DNA from 3 places in the Clostridium sp. SGI.024 genome. Region 3 is predicted to be linked to each of the others. Evidence: a T-box and tRNA genes for the amino acid it is inferred to sense, from the RefSeq annotation. Region 3 holds a T-box; the other regions hold tRNA genes.
The links. A T-box is a leader RNA that pairs with one kind of tRNA and senses whether it is charged. The one in region 3 lies ahead of leuS (leucine--tRNA ligase), so its partner is inferred to be a tRNA-Leu.

Region 1 (6,080 bases), on a different contig from region 3:
TCCTTTAAGAAGAGAATAAAGATATAACTAAAGATAAGCCTTATATGGAGGAAAATATGGAAAATATATTAAAAATATTTACAAGAGATATAAAAAGTATAATAAAAAACTGGGTTGCTTTAATTATTATTGTAGGGCTTATGATATTGCCTTCATTATATGCTTGGTTCAACATTAGAGCAAGTTGGGATCCTTATGGAAATACAGGAGGAATAAAGGTTGCAATAGTTAATAATGATAAGGGAGGAAATCTTCAAGATAAATTTATTAATGTAGGAGATGAACTTATAGCTAAGCTTAAGGAGAATACTAACTTAGGCTGGGAATTTGTTTCTGAAGAAGAAGGAAATAATGGAGTTCATAAGGGAAAGTATTATGCAACAATAATAATACCAGAAGAGTTCACAAGTGAAACCTTATCAATAATTAATAATAATATAAAAAGACCTACTTTAATATATAGAGTAAATGAAAAAAGTAACGCAATTGCTCCTAAAATTACTGACAAAGGAATTACTACTATAAAATCACAAGTTGATAGTAATATTATTGAAACAGTAGACGGATTAATTTTTATGGTATTTAATGAGATGGGAGTAAGTATTGAAGGATCTAAGGATAAAATATTAAAGCTAATAAATGGAGTTATTGACTTAAACAACAAAGTTCCAGAAATAGAGAATATAATAAATGAAATAAATAATGGAAGTTCTAGTGCAGAAAATTTAATTACTAAAGCTAAGGATAATTTACCATTACTACAAGATACATTAAATTCTAGTGATAACTTATTAGTTGATACTAAAAATGCCTTAGAAAAGTCTAAGGGAGCATTAGGAGATGTAGCACCAGTTATTAAGTCAGACTTAGAAGTTATAAATAGAGAGCTTGGTAACTTAGAAGGCCTTATTAATACTGTAATTAATATAAATATAGATAAGAATTCGATTTTAAATGGTCTTGATAATATTAGTATTAAACTTGGTGATATTAATAGTAGAGTTAATGGAATAATAAAATCCTTAGAGCCATTGTCTAAATTTAATAATAACTTAAAAGAAATAATAAATGAATTAAATACAGTGAGCACAAAATTAAATTCTGCTATAGATATAATTGCTAAAGTAAGTGATACAGTTAATAATGCAAGTCCAGTTGATAAAAGTAAACTTCAAGAAATTAAATCACTAATAGAAGCTAATAAAAATATAGTATCAAATATATTAAATAATTATGATTCTTTATATATACCTGCTATAAATAAAGCTATAGATGAATTAACTAATATATCTGATAATTCCATTACCTTAGTAAATGAAGCAAAATCAGCTATTCCAGATATAGAAAGTTTATTAAATAATTTAGATAATGCATTAAAACTTGGTAAGGGGGATATAGAAAAATTAAATAATGAAATGCCTAAGATTAAAGCAAGCTTAAGCAATATTTCTTCAAAGTTATCTTCAATAAATAAAGATGAGGCAATAGATAAGTTATTATCTTTATTAAAAAATGATTGGGAAGCAGTTAGCAGTTTTTTAGGAAGTCCTGTTGAAATAAAGGAAGAAGTATTATTTCCTATACCTAACTATGGATCAGCAATGTCTCCATTTTATTCAACCCTTGCTTTATGGGTAGGAGCATTAATTCTAGTTTCTTTATTAACCACAGAGCCTCATGGTTTTAAGGAGGAAATTGCCTTTAAACCTTATGAAAAGTATTTTGGAAAGTTTCTAACCTTTGGATTTATAGGAATATGCCAAACATTAATTTTGACATTAGGAGATATTTTCTTATTGAAATGTTATGTATTAAACAAAGGGCTATTTATAGGTGTAAGCCTTTTAAGCAGTATAATATTTATATTGATAGTGTATACCTTAGTATCAATATTTGGTAATGTTGGAAAAGCAATAGCTGTTATACTTTTAGTTATACAAGTAGCTGGTGCTGGTGGAACATTCCCAGTAGAAGTAATGCCAAGTTTCTTTAAGAAAGTAAATCCATTATTACCTTTTACATATGCAATTTCAGCCATGAGAGAAGCTGTTGCTGGAATTGTTAAATCAAACTTAACTAGGGATATAATTATGCTTTTAAGTTATGGAGTAATATTTGTATTAATAGGGTTATTCTTAAAGGGACCTATTAATAAAGCAAGTAGAAGATTTGTAGAAAAATTAAATGAAAGTGGTCTAATAGGACACTAGTATGGAATGAAGAATGAAAAATTAAGAATGTTGAATTAAGGAAGGAACTCCTTCGGCGTTCCCTAAATTAATGATTCAAAATGTGTAATAGATAATGCATAATTAGTGGAAAATGAAATAATGAAGGAGCTTTAAATAAGTTCCTTCATTATTTAATTTAATCTTGTAAAATATCTTTTATAATTAAATCTATTTCAGAGATTTCTTTATCTGTATATGTAATGATGTCATAATCATAAGAATAATTATCAAGAGCTCTTTCTGTTGAATGATTATTTTGTTCAGATGTTAAATTATTCTTATAATCAACTCTAGTTATATGTATAGATATTGTTTTACCTATATTTTTTAAACATTCTATTTCTCTTGGAAATCTTGCATCTGGAATAATAGCAATATCAAAATCATCTTTAACTAGGTTAAGTATTCTAAGAAGCTCATTGATTACGAAGAATTCATCTTGCGCTCTCATTTTGTCACCTAATTTTTGAAGTATATCTCTTCCAACTTCATCTTTAATGCCATTCCAATTATAAACTTGGGTAGCAACCATTTTTAAGTAATCAGCATAATGAAGTATAAATACTTTTTTTCCTTTTGCCTCAAGAAGATTTTTTAGTTTATTTGCAAGTGTGTCTTTACCATGTCCAGCAGGACCAGAAATTGATATGCATTTCATCAATATGTTCTCCTTTTTCTAGTTAATAATTTTCTTTAATGATTATATCATTATATATTGAAAAATATGATATAATAAATTAAAATATATATTATATATTTGTTTGCAGATGTGGCGGAATGGCAGACGCATCATCTTGAGGGGGTGACGGGGGAATCCTCGTGCGGGTTCAAGTCCCGCCATCTGCACCATAGTATAATAAGCTAGAATTAAAAGTATAAAATTAAAGAAAATAAATAGTAAATCAATCTTATGATTGATTTTTTTCTTTTTTAGAGAAACTCATATGCAATATGATATAATTAAAATGAAGGAATAAATAGTAATTTATTGAAAGGGAATGATTGTATGAATTATTATCCTATGCCAATGTTAATATGGAATGTATTTGAAAAAAGTTTTCGTAATAATTTATGGATGTTTCATATAGATGATTCTAAAAAATTAATTAAATCTGCAAAGTTTAAATATCAAGAAATAATCAGGGAAATTCCAAGGTTTGAAAAGAATGATGTTCTTTTAGTTAATATTCTTAGTGCAGCTCAACTTGCAGCAATTTATCTTTCATTACCGCAAAAAGCTGATGTTAAAGTGGTTGAAAAATTTTATAGTAAGTCAATGAATGATAATAAAAGAATGATGATTATTTTAAAAAATACTAAGAATTTCACAAAAAAATATCAAAAAAATCAATTGAAACAGTCTATAAAAAGTAATAAGGCAACAAACCCATATACATGGAGATATAAATTTTATTATGGAGAAAATATAGACAGTTTTGATGCTATCTTTGACAAATGTGGAATATGCTATTTATTCAAAAAGCTAGGAATATTTGATATAGTTCCTGCGTTATGTGCATATGATTACGAAATGGCGAAACATACTAATACTATTTTTTCAAGAAATACAACAATTGCAAGTAGTGGAAAAGTATGTGATTGTCACTATAAAAAACAAAATTTTTAGTGTGGGGTTGTTTTAACAGCTCCACATTTTATATATGACAATTAAAAAGTAATAACTCATAAGTTGAGATAAAAGATTAATATGTGCTATAATGAAGATAAAAAATTATAACTATTACATAAGAATTATTATTATAAAATTTTAGTATTAATTTTATGTTGATAGTTTTAATGTAATGGAGGAAATATAAATGAATTTAACAGAGGTATTAGGAATTAAATATCCAATAATTCAAGGTGCAATGGCTCAAATAGCTACAGCAGATCTAGCAGCTGCAGTATCAAATGCTGGTGGTCTAGGAATTATCGCAAGTGGAGGTTTCTCACCAGATAGAATAAGAGAAGAAATTAGAAGGTGTAAAGAGTTAACAGACAAGCCTTTTGGAGTAAATGTAATGCTTATGCATCCTAATAAAGAGGAAATAGCAAGAATTGTAGTTGAAGAAAAAGTTAAGGTAGTTACAACTGGAGCAGGCTCACCAGCACCATATATGAATATGTGGAAGGAAGCTGGAATAATTGTTATACCAGTAATACCAAATGTAAAGATTGCAAAGAAAATGGAAGCAATAGGTGCTGATGCATTAGTAGCAGAAGGAACTGAAGCAGGTGGACATGTAGGAGAAAGTACTACTTTAGCTCTTGTTCCACAAATTGTTGATGCTGTTAATATTCCAGTGGTGGCTGCTGGTGGAATAGCAGATGGAAGAGGAATAGCAGCAGCCTTTGCTTTAGGAGCACAAGGTGTTCAAATAGGAACAAGATTTATAGCAACAAATGAATGTCCTGTTCATGATAATTTTAAAAATGCAGTTTTAAACTGTGGAGATGCAGATACTGTAGTTACAGGTAGAACACTAGGAGCTCCGGTAAGAGGAATAAAAAACCCTATGACAATAAAGTTCTTAGAGTTAGAAAAAAGAGGAGCTAGTAGAGATGAATTTGAAGAATTAGGAACTGGAGCACTTAGAAAAGCAGCTATAGATGGTGATATAGAAAATGGATCTGTAATGACAGGACAAATATCAGGGATAATAAATAAAATTACATCTGTGGAAGAAGCTATAGAAGCTATGATTTCAGAAGCAGAGGAAGTTTTTGAAGCTTTAGGAAAAATTAAATTTATATAAAATTACTGAAAAATGTAATGCAGAAAGATATATTAATTTAATTTTAAGTCAAGGTAGTACTCAAGTGATATTGAAAAAGCAACCTCATTTGATTGGAGAAGATAAGGAAGTTTTTGAACTAGCTTGTAATGAAGTTAAAAAGAAAAAACCACATATAGATATAAGTAAGGCAAGGTTTGAGGGGTTTGATGAAGGCTTATGTGTTCAATGTATGCATATTGGTCCCTTTGATAATGAAAAGTTAACTGTTGAAAAATTGATAAGTATATTATAGAAAATAACTTAGTTAATGATATTAGTGGAATTAATGAAGATGGAAAAGTTAGAAGACATCATGAAATTTACTTATCAGATCCTAGAAGGTGTAACATTGAAAGAATGAAAACTGTTATAAGGCATCCTGTTAGGAGAAAGTAAGTTTAATAAATTTATTAAGGAAAACGGTCTTATTTAGGAGAGATAGGTATGGAGCTTATACCAGCAAAAAGTATTATATCAGCATATAAAGAAAATAATAATTGGTTTGGAACTAATTATAATATGAATATATACAAGGGATGCTGTCATGGATGTATATATTGTGATAGTAGAAGTGAATGCTATGGTATAGATAACTTCGATAGTGTTAGAGCCAAAGAAAACTCTTCAGAAATTATAAGAAGAGAATTAAAATCTAAAAGAAAAAAAGGTGTTATTGGAACTGGAGCTATGAGTGATCCTTATAATCCTTTTGAAAAGAAGTTTGCTTTAACTCGTAATGCATTAGAAAGTATTGATAACTTCGGATTTGGAGTAGCTATAGCAACAAAAAGTGATTTAATTGTAAGAGATATTGATATTTTAAAAAGAATTAAAGAGCATTCGCCAGTACTTTGTAAAATTACAATTACAACAGCAGATGATAAGTTATGCAAGATGATTGAACCAAATGTAGTAGTTACATCTAAGAGGTTTGAAGCTATAAAAAAATTATCTGATGAAGGTATATACACAGGAATATTATTAATGCCTATATTGCCTTTTATAAATGATACTGAAGAAAATATAATTAATATTGTAAAACTTGCAAAAGAAAATGGAGCTAAATTTATTT
Region 2 (6,080 bases), on a different contig from region 3:
ATAGAAGCTAACCTGTAATGGGTTAGCTTTAAAATAGAGGAAATAAAAAGAGGGGGGTGGGTTATGAGACAAAATGATTGGATGGAAAAAAAAGCAGTAAATTGTATTGAACAAATTTTTCTTAATAATAATTTGCAATATGATTTAAATACTAATGATAAAACTGAGTTTATAGATGGATATGTTTATGTAAAAAATGAAATAGGACAAATATTGGGAATAGATATAGGTAAAATAGAACTTCAAGTTAAAGGTAGAACTAACTCTAAGAAAGTCACATTTAAGAAATCTTTTATGGAATACTGCAAATCAAATGTTGTCCCTGTAGTTATTGTCTTAGTAAATTTAGATTCAGATAAAATGGTAGAAGGAATTTACTATAAATATATACATAGTAGTTTATATAATGATTTAGAAAAAGAAAGCTATACAGTAATTTTTAACGAAGGGGATAGAGTAGTATCTGAAAATATTATTAATGAACTAAATGATATTCAGAATAAACATTGGAATGAGATTATTGGTAATATAAGTAAGATTAATAATCAAATTTTAAATAAAGAAATGTATACCTTCGTTAATAGTATTATAAGAAGTGTTAATGGATTCATATACACATCATTAAAAAGATATATGGATGCTAATTTGGAAAATTTAGCTAGATTTGCAATAGTATATTGCTCTGATGGCTTTAAAGGAATTTCCTATTCAATAATTCCTGTATTTAAAAATAATATATGTAATGATATTATTGAAGTAAATGATACAAAGAGTATGATTGCTCTTGGTATAACAAGAATAACAAGTACAGGAGTAAACTTTACTAGTGAGTATATTAATAAATTTATAATAAAATTATTAAAGGAAGAAATAATACCATCCATAATTAATGAAAAAATATTTTGTAAGTTTAACAAGGAAATGGCTAGTAGGAGTTTAATATATCACTTTAATAGATTACTAACATTAGAAGAAGAAAAACTATCATTTGAAGTAAAAGACAGTTATTTAGCAGAATATAGTGATACATTAAAGGATATTATATTATCTAGATGTGAACAATATGAAATAAATATAGTTAATTCAATAATAGATTTAAATATTAAACTAATAGAGAATAAACTAGATAAAGATATGAAATTTTTTAAATCTCATCATAATATTAATGAAGATTATTCTTTTTACTCTGAGTGTAATGATAATAAGTATATTGTAGATGTCATAAATGGAACATGTACTATTAGGGTTATAAAAGAATCAAAATATTTTATGTTACGAGAGCTGTTAAATATCATTGATGATCAAAACATAGTAGATTTATCAAATTGTTATAGAATAAATGGTTTTTTTAAATTTCTAGATGAAGCTGATAATTATATAAGATTAAAATATAATTGTGTATGTGATTTTTCTAATAAATATTTGAATATAACGCCCATATTATATAAATGGAATTCTGACTTAAGTAAAGTATATAGAGAAAGAGGAGTAGAGTATTGTGAAAGTTATTACAGTTATAAATTTATGCATGAAAAAGATACAACTTTAAAATTTAACAATGATAATTTAAATCGGAGTAATGGATTGAAGAGTGCTAGTAGTAAGGGAATTGCATATTTGGGAAATAATAAAACAGAACATGAACCATTAGTTGTAGAAATATATGAAGAGATAAGCAAAATTTTGTTTGATGAAATTGATAATTGCTTCAAAGATAGAAGATAAAAATGCTAAATGAAATTTTAAATGTGTATGGTGTTAGCATAAAGTAGTGGATATATTAAGTCGAACTAAGTAAAATTATATTTAGTTAAGAAAGGATGTGTCCATTAAGGGTAAGAGCAAAAGATATGATTAAGAATATAAGAACATGATAGTTGATTTATATAAATCAGGAATGAGGTTAGCTGAGCTAAGTAGCGAATATGGTATTGCAAAATCAACAATTAACGGCTGGATTAAAGATGTAAAAGAAGTTAAAGTAGATGAAAATAAAGTTATGACATTGAAAGAAGTTAAAGAATTGAAAAAAGAAATGGCAAGAATTAAAGAGGAAAATGAAATGTTAAAAAAAGCTATGGCCATATTTGCAACAAAAAATTAGATGAAGTAATAGAATTTATAAATAGTAATAAAAGTAAACATAATATTAAAATTATGTGTAACGTTCTAGGCGTAGCCAGAAGTACATATTATAAATCTCAATCTAAAACTAAATCACTAAGAGAACTAGAAAATGAGGAATTAAAATTAGTTATTAAAAGAATATATAAAGAGCATAAAGGTCTATATGGAGCTTCTAGAATTCATCATATATTGAAAAAGAAGGCTTTAATGTATCTTTAAAAAGAGTTCAAAAATGAATGACAGAACTCAAACTTTATGCAATAACTGTGAAAAATACAAGCCTCATTCAAATAAAAATGTGTCAGAAGGATTATAAACGTTTTAAGAAGAGATTTTACAACTACATCTATTAATGAAAAATGGGTAGGCTATATTACATATATTCATACTATCAAAGATGGTTGGTGCTATTGGATTCAGTTCTTGACTTACATTCTAAGAAAATAATTGGTTATGCTTTCGGTAAAAGAATGATGATTTAGTTGTTAAATCTTTAAAGAATGCCTATTATAGTCAATCTCTTGATAAAAATAAGCAATTAATATTTCATAGTGATTTAGGATCCCAATATACTAGTAATGATTTAAAAGAAATAAGTAAGGAATTTAATATCATGCAATCTTTAGTAAGAAAGTCTGCCCTTATGATAATGCTTGCATAGAATCTTTCCACTCTTCAATAAAAAAGAGAAAATTTACAGAAATACATACCGTACCTTTGAAGAAGCTAATATGGCAATATTTAAATACATTGAAGGTGGTATAACAGAAAAAGGCTACACTCTTCAATTAATTACATGACTTCACATCAATGTGAATTATTAGATAGAAGTGCATTATAAAAAAGTTTGACTTTTTGTGTCCAAGATATTGACATAAGACCATAAATTACTAAGAAATGAAAAGGTAATAAGTGTATTTTGTGATATAATTATATTATTAGATATTAATAATAGGTATTGTTTTAGAATAAGTTTAAAATTGGGGGATGTATTAATTATGACTACAAAATTGAACTATAGGGGTGAAGCAAAAGATCTAGTAAATAGTCTTCATAATGGGTTGATGTCGACAAAGTATATTATTGCTTTTACTGAATCAAAGTTATATGATTTTGTTAATGAATCAAGATTTAATAGTGATATAATAATTAGTAATGGGAAGTCAATTCAACTAAGTAAAAATCTTAAGGATTATATGTTTTTTGATGAAGATATAATACAACAATATAATTATAATTTACTATGTGTGCATATTTTTAGTTCATTAGAGCAATTTTTAAAAGGGATTTGTAGTTTATTAAAATATAAGTCTGTTTGTGAAGAGTCAAAAAAAAGTTCTTTAGGAAGATATACTGACATTATAAAGTATAATTATCCTGATTTAGATATTAGTAAAATATATAAAAAGTTAGATAATTGGAGACTAATTAGAAATTCAATTGTACATAATAAATGTATTTTAAAAAAGAATATTGCTATAAAAGTTTCATCTATAGTTGATATTGATTGGACATTAGAGCCAGATGAAATATCATTTATAATTAGAGCATATCATTTAGTAGAATATTTAGACTTAATAAAAGAGTTTTCTATATTAATATGTAAAAATATATTTAAGGATTTTGATAATAGTATTTATAGTTTATAAAAGAATTCTAGAAATAGAGCTCTTTTTTATTAGAAGCACCAAATAAAGTACAAAACAAAGAAAAATGACTTTATCAAAAGGTGGTTAAACCTAGTGATAAAGCCATTTCTTATAGTTATTGGTGCCGGCAGAGGGAATCGAACCCTCACGGTTTCCCGCATGATTTTGAGTCATGTGCGTCTGCCAGTTCCGCCATGCCGACTTACTGCAGGATTAATTATAACAAAAAAAAATACAAATATCAAGAGGGAATATTTATAGGAGAAAAAATTAACTTTTTAGACATAAGTTATTGTTAGGACTTTACTCATCTGTTATTATATAGATAGGACAAATATAACCATATGGGTTTATTTTTGTCCCGATTAATGCAGTCTATATTTTGTGGATATTTAAGTATAATGACTGTGGTAATCTATAATTAGGGAGGAGATATAATATGATGTATTCAAGAGAAGTGGAAGAAATGTGCGTTGTTGCAAAAGGACCAAATCATGGACCTGCACCAATTCCTGTAGAAGGAAGATGGGTACAAGCTAAAGAAGTAAAAGATATTTCAGGGTTAACTCATGGTGTTGGTTGGTGTGCACCTCAACAAGGAGCTTGTAAATTAACTTTAAATGTAAAGGATGGAATAATACAAGAAGCTTTAGTGGAAACGATTGGATGCTCTGGTATGACTCATTCAGCTGCTATGGCTTCAGAAATATTACCAGGAAAGACTATATTAGAAGCATTAAATACAGATTTAGTTTGTGATGCTATTAATACAGCAATGAGAGAATTATTCCTTCAAATAGTATATGGAAGAAGTCAAACTGCATTTTCAGATGGTGGACTACCAATAGGAGCTGGACTTGAAGATTTAGGAAAGGGGCTTAGATCACAAGTTGGTACAATGTATGGAACAGTTGCAAAGGGATCAAGATATTTAGAAATGGCAGAAGGTTATGTAACTAAGATTGCATTAGATGCTAATGATGAGATTATTGGATATAAATTTGTTCACTTAGGAAAGATGATGGAAATGGTTGCTAAGGGAATAGATGCTAATGAAGCAATGGAAAAAGCTACAGGACAATATGGTAGATTTGACGAAGCAGTTAAAGTTATAGATCCAAGACACGAATAATTTGAAGGGGGAACATTATTATGCCATTATTTGAAAGTTATGAAAGAAGAATAAATCAAATCATTCCTGTATTAGAAAAGTATGGAATGAATAAAATAGAAGATGCAAAAACAGTATGCGATGAAAAAGGTATAGATGTTTATGAAATAGTAAAATCAACTCAACCTATCGCATTTGAAAATGCTATGTGGGCATATATTTTAGGTGCTGCTATAGCTATAAAAAAAGGTTGTAAAAAAGCAGCAGATGCAGCTGAAGCTATAGGAGAAGGATTACAAGCTTTTTGTATCCCAGGTTCAGTTGCAGATGATAGAAAAGTTGGTTTAGGACACGGTAACTTAGGAGCTATGCTTTTAAGAGAAGAAACTAAATGTTTTGCCTTTTTAGCTGGACATGAAAGTTTTGCAGCAGCAGAAGGTGCTATAAAAATTGCAGAAAAAGCTAATAAAGTAAGAAAAGAACCATTAAGAGTTATATTAAATGGTTTAGGAAAAGATGCTGCATATATTATATCAAGAATAAATGGATTTACTTATGTAGAAACAAAATTTGATTTCTATACAAGCAAATTAGAAATAGTTAGAGAGGTACCATATTCAAATGGACCAAGATCTAAGGTTAAGTGCTATGGAGCTAACGATGTTAGAGAAGGTGTTGCTATAATGCATCATGAAGGAGTTGATGTATCAATCACTGGTAACTCAACAAACCCAACAAGATTCCAACATCCAGTAGCAGGAACATATAAGAAAGAATGTGTAGATGAAGGAAAGAAATACTTCTCAGTAGCATCAGGTGGTGGTACAGGAAGAACTCTTCACCCAGATAATATGGCAGCAGGTCCAGCTTCATATGGTATGACAGATACTATGGGTAGAATGCATTCAGATGCTCAATTTGCTGGATCTTCTTCAGTTCCAGCTCACGTTGAAATGATGGGACTTATTGGAATGGGTAACAACCCAATGGTAGGTGCTACTGTTGCAGTTGCAGTTGCTGTAGAAGAAGCAATGAAATAAAATTACTAATAATTTTATTTTAACATAGCAATTGAAGAGTAATAAAAATATGATACTTAGTTTTATCAACAGATTGTTAAAGGTTTTATATAGTTTAATATTATGTTGATGTTAATAATAGAGCAACTTAGTTAATAGGTTGCTCTTTTTTTG
Region 3 (6,080 bases):
GCCAATGCTTAATCAAGGAGATTATGAAGTTTTTGTAGATGAAGATGATGATTGGACAGTATTTACAGAAGATGGTGGATATTCAGCACAATGGGAATATACAGTTTTAGTTACAGAAGATGGAGCAGAAATTATTGCGTGGTAAATAGTTCTTTTTTATAGTTTAAAATGAAAAAAACTCAAGATAAAACTTGAGTTTTTTTTATGTTATAAAATATTTTGGGATTAGTGACATCCACCGCCACAAGATCCACATCCACCTTCAACTTCAATTACAGGTTTAAGAGATAATCCTCTTCCTTCATTTTCATCAGTTGAAAGTAATCTAAAGCCACCGAATTCATCTACTAATTTTTCTTCAACAACGAAAACTATATCGTTAACTTTTTGAGTAACATCGCCCTCTTTAGCTTCATCAACAGATATATTAAAAGCAGGACCACTGCAACCAAATCCAGCTAAATTAATTCTAATGCTATAATTATCCACTTCATTTTCGTCTAAGAATTCTTTAAATTCTTTGTATGCTTCTTCACTTATTAAAATTTTATCCATATTTTCACCTTCTATTTCTAAATGATAATTTATATCACTAGTATATCATAGTAAGTTTAAATAGCAAGAGTTTTTTTATTCAAAACATAGTAAAAATTTATAAATAAATATTGCCAATGTATTATGGCATAATTATAATTATATTAAAATTTAATAAATAGTTATTGTCATTTTATTACATCGGAAATATAATTATATTTATAGTGATTGACATTATTTAAAGGGGATGTTTTTATTTTGAAACCATATGATAATAAATACATACATGAAAAAATTAAAGAATATAATGCTTCCATATCAGAAGGTAAGATTGGAAAGTTTGAAATAAAAAATAAAAATAATAATAGTGATTACATAGATGGATATATGTATAGGAAAAAAGGTAAAATTAATTCAAATGTGCTAGAGTTACATGGACCAGATAATATTTGGATGAGAATATCACCTATTGAAATAGAAAGTTCATATATGTTCATAAAATATGCTAAAGGGAAAGTAGGAGTAGTTGGACTAGGACTTGGATATGTAGTTCAAGAATTAGCAAAAAAATCAAGTGTAGATGAAATCATAGTCTATGAGATGGAAAAAGATGTAATAGATTTATACTATTCAAATTTTGAAAGTAATAAAAAGATAAAAATAATAAATGAAAATGCTTTTAAAGCTAAAAGTCAAAAATTTGATTACTTTTATGTAGATATTTATGAATATAAGCTAGATACTAGGGTAGTAGATGATTATATTAAGTTTAATGAAATACATAAAATAGGAGAATATTTATTTTGGGGTGTAGAACATTTTCTTCTAAGTTGTAGATATGAAGAAATCGTATGGGTTTATATACCTGAATTATGGATGGAAATTAGTAAGAAAATATTTGTATCATTACAAGAAGCTAATTTATTACAATATTATAAGCAACTTGATGAAAAAGTAGTAAGCAAAGTTTTAGCTGATTTTAAAGAAGTATTAGATTACTAAGTAAGGAGAAAAATATTAATTTATAGATATGTTTGATTTGAATAATATAGTTAATTTATTTGAAGAATATAGTATGTATTCAATACCTATATCAATACTTATAAGTATTATTATAGCTTTATTAGGTATTGTTCCATCTATATTTATTACTGGAGCCAATATAATTTTTTTTGGACCTATTTTAGGTTTTATAATTTCATTATTAGGTGAAGTAATAGGTGGGTATATAACATTTATAGTTTATAGACTAGGATTGAAGAATGGAATAGAACAAATAAGTAGTAAGCATAGACTGCTGAATTCAATAGTAGAAAGTAAAGGGAAAAGGGCTGGATTTTTGATTTTTGAAGGAAGGCTAATTCCCTTTATTCCATCAGGAATCGTAACATTAGCTGCTTCCATAAGTAATGTTAGTGGCTGGATTTTTATTATAGCAACTTTCTTTGGAAAAATTCCTTCTATAGCCTTAGAAGCTTTGGTCAGTTATGATTTAATTAATATTAAGCAAAACTATGCAAGATTGCTTATAACATTAATTGCTATAGTACTAATATACTTTACCATGAAAAAAACAAAAAATGATAAATAAAAAAGTAACTGTTTTAAAATAATAAAAGGAGCTACACTCAAAATTGAAGTGTAGCTCCTTTTATTATTTAACTACTATATTTACTAATCTTCCTTTAATAACTATAACCTTAACTATATTCTTACCTTCAGTTGCAGCTATTACATTTTCATTAGCTAATGAAGCAGCTTTAATTCCTTCTTCATCTAGATCAGTAGGAACATTTATCTTAGCCTTTATTTTTCCATTAACTTGAATTGCAATTTCAACTTCATCTTTAACTAAAGCTTTAGCATCAAACTTTGGCCATTCTTGATTGAAGATTGAATAACCTAATCCGAATAAACTCCATTGTTCTTCAGCAAAGTGAGGAGCAAATGGTGCTAAAATCTTTAAGAAATCAATACAAGTTTTCTTTAAGAAATCTAAGTTCTTAATATCTTCTTGTAAATACTTAGATAAAGCATTTACAAATTCCATCATTCTAGCTATTGCTGTATTAAATTGCATTTTATCAGCATCTTCAGTTACTCCTTTAATTGCATTGTGTAACCAGAAGTTTAGTTCCTTTTCAGTTTTATCTACAGAAGTTTTGTTATTATCACCTTTTTCTATTGCTTCTCTAGCAGCTTCAAGGTATCTTTCAATTCTATCTACAAATCTAGCAACAGACTTAAGTCCATCATCACTCCAAGCTCCACCTTCAACGTAAGCAAAACCAAACATTAGATACATTCTAAACACGTCAGAACCGTATTCTGAAATATAATCATTTGGAGAAATAGTGTTTCCTTTTGATTTACTCATCTTTAATCCATCTGGTCCAAGTATTAAACCTTGGTGAGTTAAAGATTTAAATGGTTCATCGAAGTCTAGGTATCCCATATCTCTTAAAGCTTTAGTAATAAATCTAGCATATAATAAATGCATACAAGCATGTTCTGGTCCACCAACGTATTTATCTACAGGAAGCATTTTATTTACTATGTCTTTATCAAATGCCTTTTCTGTATTATTACTATCTGGATATCTTAATTGATACCAAGATGAGCAAACGAAAGTATCTAAAGTATCCACTTCTCTTTTAGCAGGTTTTCCACACTTTGGACAAGTTGTATTTACAAAAGAATCACATTTTGCAAGAGGTGATTTTCCATCTGGAGCAAACTCAACCTCATATGGAAGTTCTACTGGTAATTGATCTTCTGGTACAGGAACAGTTCCACAATGCTCACAATGAATCATAGGAATTGGAGCACCCCAATATCTTTGTCTAGATACTAACCAATCTCTTAATCTATAATTTACTTTTGCTGAACCAAGATTCATAGAAGCTAACTTTTCAACTATTTTTTCTTTAGCTTCTTCAGTAGTAAGTCCATCAAATTCTCCTGAATTAACTAATTTACCATATTCGCAATATGGAAGCTCATCATTTTCACCATTCTTACTAGTTATCACTCTTTCTATTGGTAAATTAAATTTAGTTGCAAAAGCAAAATCTCTTTCATCATGCGCTGGAACAGCCATAACAGCTCCAGTACCATAAGTTGCTAATACATAATCTCCAACCCAAATAGGTACTTCTTTATTATTAATAGGATTTATTGCATAAGAGCCTGTAAACACTCCAGTTTTTTCTCTAGATAAAGATTGTCTTTCTATATCAGATTGTTTTTTAGCTTCTTCTTTATAATTTTCAACAGATTCTTTATATTCATCAGTAGTTAATTTGTCAACTAATGGATTTTCAGGAGCTAAAACTACATAAGTTACTCCATTTAAAGTATCAACTCTTGTTGTAAATACATCAAATTTAATATCTGAATCTTTAACTTTAAATGTAACTTCAGCACCAGTAGATTTTCCTATCCAATGTTTTTGCATTGCTACTGTTTTTTCAGGCCAATCTAAAGTATCAAGTTTTTCTAATAGCTCATCAGCATAATCAGTAATTTTTAAGAACCATTGAGTTAAGTCCTTTTTAGTTACTTCAGTTGAACATCTTTCGCAAAGACCTTCTACAACTTGCTCATTAGCTAAAACTGTATTACAAGATGGACACCAGTTTACAGGAGCTTTCTTTCTATATGCTAATCCTTTTTCATATAATTTTAAGAATACCCATTGAGTCCATTTATAATAATCAGGATGACAAGTTATAACCTCATTTTCCCAGTTAAACATAGCACCCATTGCTTTTAATTGTTTTTCCATAGTTTCAATGTTCTTATCAGTTGAATCCTTTGGATGAATTCCAGTTTTTATTGCATAATTTTCAGCAGGAAGTCCGAATGCATCAAAGCCCATTGGTTGGAATACATTATATCCTTGCATTTTCTTCATTCTAGCCCATGAATCAACAGGTCCATAGTTAAACCAATGTCCTGCATGCAACTGGCTTCCTGATGGATAAGAGAACATTTCTAAAACATATAATTTTTCTCCATCCTTATTTGGGTCAAACTTATAAAGGTTAGTTTCTTCCCATTTATCTTGCCATTTCTTATCAATGGAAGTTCCGTATTTAGCCATTATTAATCCTCCTCTAAAATAACGATTGTAAAAGAATAAAAAAATCCCTCATCTCAATTAAGAGACGAAGGATATATTCGCGGTACCACTCTTATTAGAAAATATAAATTTTCTCACTCAAAAATATAACGGGTATAACCCGTACTTGCTTTAAACAAGTAAGCTCATAGGCAAGTTCTTATAGTCTATACACTGTTTTTCAGCACCCAACAGCTCTCTTAAGTACAGATTTTATAATACTACTCCTAATCATAGCAACATATATAAAATTTTAATATACACAATTATATATTTTATTATATTATAAGTCAACATTTAGAAAAAAGTTAAATAAAATATATTTATATGATTTTTTGTTGAGGAAAACAGTATATTTGTATATATTATAACTAAAGAATAATTGAGGAGGTTTATTATGGATATAAAAGTATTAATTAAAGAAAAAAATTGGGCTGTTATAGGTGATGTAACTAATGAGTCAAAATATGCATATAAGATTTTAAATAAATTCAAAGAAAAGGGGTACACAGTAAGTGGGGTTCATCCTAAGGGGGGAGAAGGAGTATTTAAGAGTATTAAAGAAGTTCCACATAAGATTGATGCAATAGATTTATGTATTAATTCTAAATTAGGAATAGAATATATAAAAGAAGCTAAATCATTAGGAATTAAGAATGTTTTAGTACAGCCAGGTGCTGAAAGTGAAGAAATATTAACTTACTGCAGAGAAAATAATATAAATGTAATAGAAAACTGTGCTTTAGTTCAATTAAGAAGTTTATAATTAAATAATAATATATAAGGGAGAGATTTTTTTGTCTTGTTTAGGAAACATTATTTGGTTTATTTTTGGTGGATTCTTTAATGCTTTAGGATGGTTCTTTATAGGTTGTTTGTGGTCCATTACTATAATTGGAATACCAATAGGTAGCCAATGCTTTAAAATGGCAAGATTACAATTAGCGCCATTTGGGAAAAAGATAGTGACTACAAATGATAGCAGTATGAGTTTAGTTTTAAATATACTTTGGATAATTTTTGGAGGCTTAGAACTTTGTATAGCAAATTTATTAAGTGCATTGTTCTTATGTATAACAATTGTTGGGATTCCTTTTGCTGTACAATCATTAAAATTAGCTAAATTATCTTTAATGCCATTTGGAAAAGAAATAGTGTAAATAATATTTGAATTTTTCTAGAAAATTATTTAAAGATACTTCTTTTGATAGTAGTATTATTTTCTGATATAAGCATAAATTAATAAGCGTATATTAAAGTTAAAAATACATTACAAAAGGAGATATTAATATATGACTAAAGTTAAGAAGAATCTTGGAGAAGGTTCCATAGGTAGATTATTAGTAAGTTTAGCTTTTCCAGCAATTATTGCTCAACTTGTTAATGTCTTATATAACATAGTTGATAGAATATTTATTGGAAG

Region 1: it encodes a tRNA-Leu, which carries the amino acid that the T-box ahead of leuS (leucine--tRNA ligase) is inferred to sense. The anticodon was not compared.
Region 2: it encodes a tRNA-Leu, which carries the amino acid that the T-box ahead of leuS (leucine--tRNA ligase) is inferred to sense. The anticodon was not compared.

What each region holds. Positions count from the first base shown of each region.
Region 1 is NZ_JBNPON010000001.1:109,216-115,295, reverse strand. It holds gene ACQRD5_RS00575 (YhgE/Pip domain-containing protein) at 57-2,210, shown strand; gene ACQRD5_RS00570 (hypothetical protein) at 2,368-2,889, opposite strand; tRNA gene ACQRD5_RS00565 (tRNA-Leu) at 2,995-3,080, shown strand; gene ACQRD5_RS00560 (L-2-amino-thiazoline-4-carboxylic acid hydrolase) at 3,238-3,858, shown strand; gene ACQRD5_RS00555 (DUF561 domain-containing protein) at 4,049-4,987, shown strand; gene ACQRD5_RS00550 (hypothetical protein) at 5,058-5,261, shown strand; gene ACQRD5_RS00545 (SPL family radical SAM protein) at 5,453-6,080, shown strand, end outside.
Region 2 is NZ_JBNPON010000005.1:36,163-42,242, reverse strand. It holds gene ACQRD5_RS02850 (DUF4365 domain-containing protein) at 64-1,725, shown strand; partial or broken gene ACQRD5_RS02845 (IS3 family transposase) at 1,871-2,968, shown strand; gene ACQRD5_RS02840 (hypothetical protein) at 3,126-3,776, shown strand; tRNA gene ACQRD5_RS02835 (tRNA-Leu) at 3,896-3,978, opposite strand; gene ACQRD5_RS02830 (hypothetical protein) at 4,216-4,908, shown strand; gene ACQRD5_RS02825 (GGGtGRT protein) at 4,929-5,927, shown strand.
Region 3 is NZ_JBNPON010000009.1:53,776-59,855, reverse strand. It holds gene ACQRD5_RS04900 (methionyl aminopeptidase) at 1-145, shown strand, start outside; gene ACQRD5_RS04895 (HesB-like protein) at 226-555, opposite strand; gene ACQRD5_RS04890 (hypothetical protein) at 793-1,536, shown strand; gene ACQRD5_RS04885 (TVP38/TMEM64 family protein) at 1,565-2,125, shown strand; gene leuS (leucine--tRNA ligase) at 2,189-4,639, opposite strand; T-box leader at 4,697-4,901, opposite strand; gene ACQRD5_RS04875 (CoA-binding protein) at 5,055-5,423, shown strand; gene ACQRD5_RS04870 (YccF domain-containing protein) at 5,455-5,817, shown strand; gene ACQRD5_RS04865 (MATE family efflux transporter) at 5,950-6,080, shown strand, end outside.